Regions from separate parts of the Bifidobacterium eulemuris genome, predicted to be linked through region 2. Evidence: riboswitches for the same ligand, from Rfam matches in the RefSeq annotation. Region 2 holds a riboswitch; the other holds the start of a gene.
What was found. Region 2 has a riboswitch for thiamine pyrophosphate ahead of BE0216_RS11040 (hydroxyethylthiazole kinase). Riboswitches for the same ligand answer to the same signal wherever they lie in the genome.
Positions count from the first base shown of each region.

Region 1: another riboswitch for thiamine pyrophosphate. It lies ahead of BE0216_RS11475 (ECF transporter S component); the one in region 2 lies ahead of BE0216_RS11040 (hydroxyethylthiazole kinase).

Region 1 is NZ_CP062938.1:2,822,861-2,827,282, forward strand. Features, by position in the region: gene BE0216_RS11465 (thiamine diphosphokinase) at 1-22, opposite strand, end outside; gene BE0216_RS11470 (spermidine synthase) at 115-1,785, shown strand; TPP riboswitch at 1,839-1,944, shown strand; gene BE0216_RS11475 (ECF transporter S component) at 2,012-2,626, shown strand; gene BE0216_RS11480 (phosphotransferase enzyme family protein) at 2,669-3,823, shown strand; gene BE0216_RS11485 (ABC transporter substrate-binding protein) at 3,896-4,422, shown strand, end outside.
Region 2 is NZ_CP062938.1:2,715,967-2,720,388, reverse strand. Features, by position in the region: gene BE0216_RS11050 (glycine--tRNA ligase) at 1-534, opposite strand, end outside; gene BE0216_RS11045 (C1 family peptidase) at 717-2,168, opposite strand; TPP riboswitch at 2,364-2,471, shown strand; gene BE0216_RS11040 (hydroxyethylthiazole kinase) at 2,461-3,372, shown strand; gene thiC (phosphomethylpyrimidine synthase ThiC) at 3,390-4,422, shown strand, end outside.

The DNA.
Region 1 (4,422 bases), 110 kb from region 2:
ACACCATACAGACCTTGCTCATATCGCTCATACCGGCCAGTGTACGCGCCTTGACTCTTGCGGCTGATAGTCTGGGCGCAGTCCACATAGCGAACGATACGGGAGGGAAGCGGCATGGCGGTGAAGACGAGGGACAGCGAACGGCCGATCCTCAAGTCGAAGACCTTCCTGTACGTCACGGAGTTCTTCTCGGGCATGGCCGTCATGGCCGCCGAGCTGGGCGCCTCGCGTCTGCTCGCCCCCTACTTCTCCAGCTCGCAGATCGTATGGACCATCATCATCGGCACCATCATGATCGCGCTGGCGCTTGGTGCGGTGTTCGGCGGCAAATGGGCCGACAAGGACCCGAACCCCGACAAGCTCTACTTCCGCATCATGATCGCGGCCGTATGGATCGCGCTGATCCCGCTGGTCGGCAAATACGTGATCCTGGCGATCTCCGGACTGCTGATCGTAAGCGTGTCGACCAACTTCCTCATCGTCGCGGCCTTCGTCAGCTGCATGGTCATCTTCGTGCCGCCGCTGTTCCTGCTCGGCACCGTGACCGCGGGCCTGAACAAATTCGCCACCGACTCGCTCGAGGACAACGCCTCCGTGGTCGGCCGGCTTTCCGCATGCAACACCATCGGCTCGATCCTCGGGACCTTCCTGCCCACCTTCGTGACCATCCCCGCCGTGGGCACCTTCGTGACCTTCCTGATCTTCTCGGGCGTGCTGCTGGCCATCCCCCTGGTCTACTTCATTTCCATCCGCGCCCGCCGCGTCGCCTGCGTCGTCTCAACGGTCGTCTTCGTGGCCACCTCCTGCGTCTCGCCCTTAAGCGGCTTCGCGTTCTGGGAGACGAACCTCGCCTACGAGGGCGAGTCGATCTACAACTATCTGCAGGTCAAGAACCTCTCCGACCGCACGATCCTGTCCACCAACGTGCTGTTCGGCGTGCAGTCCGTCACCATGAAGGACGAGGGGCTCACCGGCATGTACTACGACACGGCCCTCGCCGCCCCCGCGCTCGCCGACAACGCCGACTCCGCCCTGATCCTCGGCATGGGCACCGGCACCTACGCGCGTCAGCTCAGGCAGTATTACCCGGATATGGAGATCACCGGTGTGGAGATCGACGAGAAGATCACCGAACTGGCGGGGGAGTACTTCGATGAGCCGGCCGACGTGCCCGTCTCCACCTACGACGGACGCGCGTGGCTCGCCGCCAGCGACGAAACCTACGACGTGATCATGGTCGACGCGTATCAGGACATCACCATACCTTTCCAGATGAGCTCGGTCGAGTTCTTCGAGATGGTCAAGGAGCACCTGAACCCCGGCGGTGTGATGGTGGTGAACATGAACATGATCTCCGACGGCGAAGGCTCGATCAACGAGGCGCTCACCGACACCATCGCCAGCGTGTTCGGCGAACGCAACATGCTCACCGCCGACGTGCCGAACACCACCAACCGCGAGTTGTTCGCCAAAACCATCGGCGAGGACAAGTCCACCAAGGGCGCGAGCGACATCAAACGCGACGCCAAGGCGATTCCGCTGCGCTCCACCACCTATATGCGCACGCACAGCGACGAGCTCAAATGGGAGATGGACGAGGTGGCCGCGCGTTTCGAGGAGGTCGACGAGCCGGACGCGGATTCGACCATCCTCACCGACGATCAGGCGCCGGTCGAGGTGCTGGGCATGCGCGCCATCGACCAGCTGATCGAGGAGGAGGCCGGACCTTACCGCGAGATCCTGCGCGAGGAGGGCATCACCGGTCTGATCGACGCGTTGAGCTGAAAATCGGCGTGCCGATTCGCGCCCGTTGTATCCGTGCCGTGGTAGGCTACCGACCTGTCAAGCACGGGTGCTCGCATGGCGAGCTGAGAGAGGTCAATCCTCGACCGTAGAACGTGATCCGGTTAGTACCGGCGAACGAAGTTCTTGATGTGGCCGCCCATAATGGCACAGGCCATCTCAAACCCCTGCTTGGTGGAAAACGCAAGCCTGAAAAGGGGTATCTCATATGACATCATCCGAACAAGCTCAGCGCCCGGACCTGCGTTGGCGCGTGACCGACATCACCACCACGGCGGTCATCGCCGTCGCCTCCGGCCTGGTCTTCTGGGGCGCGGGCCTGATTTCCGAGCCGTTGGGATCCATGCTGGCGATCGTGCCGGGCATGCAGGCTCTGATATACGGCGTGTTCTATTTCGCCGGTCCGTTGGCCGCGGTCATCGTACGCAAGCCCGGCGCGGCGTTGTTCTGCGAGCTCGTCGCGGCCATGGTGGAGGCGGTGATCGGCAGCCATTGGGGAGGCGCCGGCACGATCCTGCCCGGCATCGTCCAAGGTTTGGGAGCGGAACTGGCCTTCTTGTTCTTCGCCTACCGCATGTGGAACATCGGCGTCACGATGCTCGCCGGCGCACTGTCTGCCGTGGGAGGCGTCATCGTCTCCTACTTCCTGTACAACGTGGGCATGTCGCTGCTTGATCCGTACATGGTGGTGAATCTCCTGTGCAACGTGATCTCCGGTGCTGTGATCGCCGGGGCGCTGACCTGGTGGCTGTACAAGGCCATCGCCGCCACCGGCGCGTTGGACCGTCTCGCCGGAGGTCGCGACGCGAGGGTGATCGCGTGAGAAAGGCGAACGGACTCGTCATGGCAGACGAAGGCGGCGCGCATGGACAACATTGAGGGCGATCCGCAGCTGGACATCGTCGCGCAACGGTGGTCGGACATCACGTTGGACGAGGCCGGGCGGGTGCTTGCCGCGCTGGACCGTCCGTTGCATGCGAGCCGGATCGTCTCTCACAGCGGGCGTCCGACCGCGGCAGGCTCTCTCGTGCTGACGGAAGAGGGCGACGTCGTGTTCGTCAAGCGTTACGCGCGCTCCGTGCGCGACGCTGAAGGAATAGCGCCGTACCACCGTTTCGTCGCGCATCTCATCGCGCATGGGGTGCAGGCGCCGCCGTTCCTGCCGTTTTCGCCACAGACGCCTGGCGCGCGGGGAACCACGCTGAGCATCGCCGACGCCGTATACGAGGTGAGCCGTCAGGGGCGGGGCGAGGACCGGTATGTCACGGCGTTGACGTGGGAGCCTCCGCGATCGGTCGGCGAGGCCGAGGCGCTGGGCGCGTTCGTCGCGCGGATGTCGTTGGCGGCCGAGGGGTTCGACGAGCCGCGTCGCGCGGTTCCCGATCCCTTCCAGAACCGGTTCGGCCTGTTCGCAAGCGCCGACCTCGACGAGGCGTTGGACGCCTGGCTGGAAGAACGCCCCTCCGTGGCGGAATATCTGGCCATGACCGAACGCGATATCCACCGTGATTTGGAACGGCACCGCGTGTGGGCGGAGCGCGTGGCGTCGCGCTACGGGCGTCTCGACGCGTGCTGGACCCACGGGGATCCGCATATCTCGAACTTCCTGTGGCAGGGCGACGCTCCCGTTTCGGTGTTCGACTTCGGCCTGGCCGACCGCAACACCGCCTTGTTCGATCTGGTCCAGACGTTGGAGCGTCACGCCATCCAATTCATCGACATCGCCAACGGCCATGACGACTCCTGTCGTCCCGACATCGCCGACGCCATCGTGCGCGGCTATCATCGGGTGCGTCCGCTGGACGACGACGAACGGGCGTTGATCACCGACATGCTGCCCGTCAGCCAATCCGAGGCGTCGCTGAATTGGATCGCCTACTACATGAAGGGCACCGGACGCGTCGAGGACGCCGCATGGTGCTACGACACGTCGCTGCTCGGCCACACCGCATGGTTCCATCGCGATGCCGGCCGCCGTTTCCTCGACGCCCTGCGGGGCTCGCTGGACGCGCTGGACTAGCCGGGCGGCGCCCCAGACCACAACCGATACCCGATATCCATCAACGATCAAACCGATAAGGAGCAAACACCGATGTTGCGAGTACGACTGGAATATGTGCATCCCTGGACCAACCACGCCGGCATGTACCTGGCGCGCGAGCGCGGACTGTACGCCGAGCGCGGCCTTGACGTGGAATTCACCAGCGGCGACTTTTACCGCGGCGATCCGGCGTATCTGCTGGCTCGAGGCGAGGTGGACATCGCCCTGGTGAGGCTGAACCAGCTGCTGTTCCACCAGCAGGGCGAATCCTCGCTGATCTCGTTCGCGGTGATGAACCAGTGCCAGATCGGCGGCGTGATCACCAACTCGTCCACGGGCATCACCCGCTTCCGCGACCTGGAGGGCAAGCGCGTGTGCATTCCGATGGGCGTCAAGCGTCTGTACACCGAATTGCGCCAGGCCGTCGAAAAGGACGGCGGCGACTTCTCCAAACTCATCACCATCGATCCCGGCGAATGGGAGCCGGATATCCGCAGTGTGGAGCGTGGCAAATTCGACGCGTTCATCAATGTGGCGTGGTGGGAGCCCTACCAGGGTTCGGGCTCCTTCGACGAGCT
Region 2 (4,422 bases):
GGAGGTCATCACGTTCTTGAAGTCCACGAAAATGCCCTGAGCGGTTTCCGGGCGCAGATAGTGCAGGCTGTTCTCGTCCTCAACCGGGCCCAGATGCGTGCGCAGCATCATATTGAAGTCGCGAGGCTCGGTCCACTGGCCGCGGGTGCCGCAGTCGGGGCAGACGATGTCAGCCATGCCGTTCTCGGGAAGCTTGTCGCCGTGCTTCTCGGCATAGGACTCCTCGAGTTTGTCGGCGCGGTTGCGCTTGTGGCAGTTGAGGCACTCGACGAGCGGGTCGTTGAACACACTCACATGGCCGGAGGCCACCCACACGGCCGGAGGCAGGATGATGGAGGTGTCGACGCCGACGACGTCGGGGCGGGTGGTGACCATGAAGCGCCACCATTCGCGCTTGATATTGTCCTTCAGAGCCACGCCGAGGGGGCCGTAATCCCAGGCGGAACGGGTGCCGCCGTAGATTTCGCCGGCGGGGAACACGAATCCGCGACGCTTGGCGAGGGAAACGACTTCATCGAGTTTGGATTGAGCCACAATGCACCTTCTGGTTTGAACGGTTTGGGTCTTGGGTTAACCATTGAAGAATACCCGCACACGGTGACACCCGAACGCATGGTGCGATGTTCGGCCCATGGTGCGGCGCCTTTCCATGGTGAGGTAGCGATGGCGGAATATCAGGCCACCGCACCATGGAACCAGCGCACCATGAGCGCCCTCTAATGGCAAGGGCGGGTCAGCGGCTGCCAGGGGTCGAGTTCCGCGGGCTCGGCGTGCAGCAGTTCGCGCGTGGCGGCGTCGAGATAATCCTTGCGGATCACCAATTCGATGACGAACTGGTCGAACCACGAGTCGGAGGCCACATAATAGCCGTCCTTGCCGTTGTCCTTGCCCCAGCTGTTCTCGACCTTCCAACGGTTCGGCTTGCCGTCGGCGTCAAAATTGACGCCGGTCAACGTCATGGCGTGGTTGCTCGGGCGGTCGCCGTATTCAAGTCCCGTGGCCTTGTCGAAGGTGAATTCGGTGCCGAACAGCTGGTCGACGCGCACGCTGTCGCGGTCGAACACGCCTTCCTTGCGCAGGGCGAACTGCATGCAGTCGCAGGCGAACCAGATCGGATGCCCGGCGACGAGCTGGTCGACCGCGGCCTTCTTGAATACGTCGAGCGGCAGGTTGATGAATTCCATATCGCCGGCCTCCGCCACATTCGCGGAGAAACGGACGCGGTAGCGCGTGGAGAACGGGGTGCGTTCCATCGGCGCGTTGCAGAGGGTCACGAAGTCGTTCACATCCACCGGCACGTATTTGCGGGCGAATTCCAGCGGGGTGATGCCGGTTTCGCGGATCTGCCGGCGAGTGTCCTTGCCGGTTTTCGGCTGCTCGTCGACGTTCTTCGCCTCACCTGAGGGTTCACCGGACTTACCCGTGTCGTCGCCGTCGCCTTTGACCCGGGCGAGGAAGTCGAACGTCGCGGGCGGCTCGCCGAGCGCGATCGCGCAGATACGGTATACGGTCGCCATGTCCTCGTGCTTGATCTGGCGCAGGGCGTCGATCGTCTCCCCCGCCGCATGGCGGGCGCGCAGGTCGGCGGCGAACTCGCGCAGTTTGGTGTTGAGATACTGCTTGAACGCTTCGGAATCACGGGAGTTCTGGGATTCGGGATATGCCGACTTCGGCACCAGACCGTATTTGTTCACCAGCGCGGCGAACATCTGCCACCATCCGCCGTCGTCGGAGGGGCCTTCGTTGATTGCCGCGAACACGCGGGAGTCGACCGGTTCGTCAAGCGTGGCGAGCACGTTCTCCAGATAGGTGTTGGACTTCTCGATCGCGTCCCAGAAGAACAGATACGTTTCCGAGAATTCGAAATCCTCGAGATTCCAGCGGTGCATCAGCTCGTAGCGCAGCGTGTTCAGCGAGGCGAACATCCAGCAGCGGCCGGAACGCTCCTGGTTGGTGATGCTCCCCTGCTTGAGTTCCACCGAGAAATCCCGCGGAAGATTACGCAGCCCTTGATAGTCGGTCGCGGCCTTGAGCACGCCGGACGACACGGCGGCGTTCGCGGCCACCAGATTCGCCCGGTCGGCGTTGAACGCGCGGGAATATTCACGCAGCCGCTCGGCATCCACGGCTTTGGCCGTCGTGCCGTTATGTTCGTTCGTCTCGTTCATCGATTGAGCTCCTGACGTCGTCGTGATATGAACTCCATCACACTACGGCACCGGATGACGGTGTTCAAAACAACGCGATAACCAACGCGCATGTCGAATCGCCGCCGTTGCAGCGAGCCGACCCGTCGTCCGGTTATGGCGTTGTCGTTGACGCCGCCGTCCCTGTCCATACGCGCTCCTACCGTGAAAACAAACATAACAACGCAGGGGAACTCCGGGAAGCTCGGAGTTGAGAGTGGCCCAAGGCCTGACCCTTAGAACCTGTTGGTTAAGACCATCGTAGGGAGCAGTGATGAGCAACGACTCTACTCGTTGCGGCAATGCCGCATATGCAACAACCCAGATTTCGGCCGACGACCCGTTGCGCACGCGTATCGCCGAAGCCGTGCGGTCCGTGAGAAACACCACGCCGCTGGCCCAATCCTTCACGAATTTCGTGACCATCAATCTTGTGGCCAACGCGCAGCTGGCATCGGGCGGCACCGCCGCGATGAGCTTCCTGCCCGACGATATCGTGGATACGGCCCAGATCGCCGGTGCCACCTATATCAACGTGGGCACGTTGCTGCCGTTCTACAAGGATGCATTGCCGGATATCGCCGAGCGGCTCGCGCATCTTGGCAAGCCGTGGGTGCTCGACCCGGTGGCGGCGGGCATCGGCACGACGCGCACCGCGATTCTCCAGTCATTCCGTGACTATCCGCCGACCATCGTGCGCGGCAACGCGTCGGAGATCATCGCATTGGCCGACATGTGGGGATTGAACGACAACGTGGGGGACGCTTACCCAAGCAGCAGGCCGGCCGGCGTGGAATCCGTCGATGACGTGGATTCCGCGACCGGCGCGGCCTTGCGTCTGGCCCGTCATCTCGGCCGTCATACGGGTAAGGCCGCCGTGGCGGTGTCCGGAGAGGTCGATCTGGTGACCGACGGCGAGCATGTCTACCGTCTGCCCGGAGGCAGCGCGATGATGACGAAGATCACCGGTGCGGGATGTTCGCTGGGCGGCGTGACCGCCACCTATCTCGCGGTCGCCGACCCGTTGACCGCCTCGATCGCCGCGTCGTCGCTGTTCAACCGCGCCGGCGAGATCGCCGAAGGCTCGTCCCACGGTCCGGGATCGTTCCAGGTCGAATTCCTCGACGCGCTGTGGAATGTGACCGACGAGCAGATCGCCGCCTCCCCCATACTCGTGACGCGTTGATCGGCAGGGAGCACATCATGACCAACGATTACCCCTACGCTTCGATGCGCGAGAGCTTCGACCTGTCCGCCTATCTGGTGCTCGGCCCCGACGATTGCAAGGGACGTCCGCTGACCGACGTCGTTGACCAGGCGCTTGCCGGCGGCGCGACCTTCGTCCAATTGCGCGCCAAAAACGCGGATGCCGGGGAACTGACCGAGATGGCGCGTGACATCGCGCAGATCATCGAAGACAACGACAAATCCGATTCGGTGACGTTCGTGATCGACGACCGCGTGGATGTGGTGTGGCAGGCACGCCGCAAAGGCATCAAAGTGGACGGCGTGCATATCGGCCAGACCGATATGGAACCGGTCCAGGCACGCGCGCTGCTCGGAGACGACGCCATCGTCGGCCTGTCCGCGCAGACCGAACGTCTGGTCCGACTGATCAACGAGCTGCCGGACGGATGCATCGACTACATCGGCGCCGGTCCTCTGCACTACACCAGCACCAAGCCGGAGGCGGCGGTCGTCGAGGACGACGGCGCGAAGCACACGCTCGACGAGACGCAGGTCAATACGATCTGCTCCGCCTGCGACTTCCCCGTGGTGGTGGGAGGCGGCGTGAAGGCCGACGACATCCCCATGCTGGCCGGCACCAAAGCCGCCGGCTGGTTCGTCGTTTCCGCCATCGCGGGCGCTCCCGACCCCGAGGCCGCCACCCGCGAACTGGTCGCGCGGTGGAAGGCCGTGCGCGGCGACGCCAAACACGGCTATGCCAAACGCGTCTCCAGCTCACAGGTCGTGTCTGACGGTACCGACCATCGCGTCCAGCCGGCCGCCTCGAAACCGGAAAAACCGTTCACCAACGCGAAGGAGGCCAAGGAGGCCGCCAAACTCGCCAAGCAGCAGCGCGTCGACATCGCCGCCCGCGGGTCGGCGCAACGCGACAAGGCGCATATCCGCAAAACCAGAACGGTGCGTTTCGAGAACGAGCACGGCTCGTACGATCTGGAAGTGCCCTACACCGAGATTAAGCTCTCCGACACCCCCGGCGTCGGCCCGAACC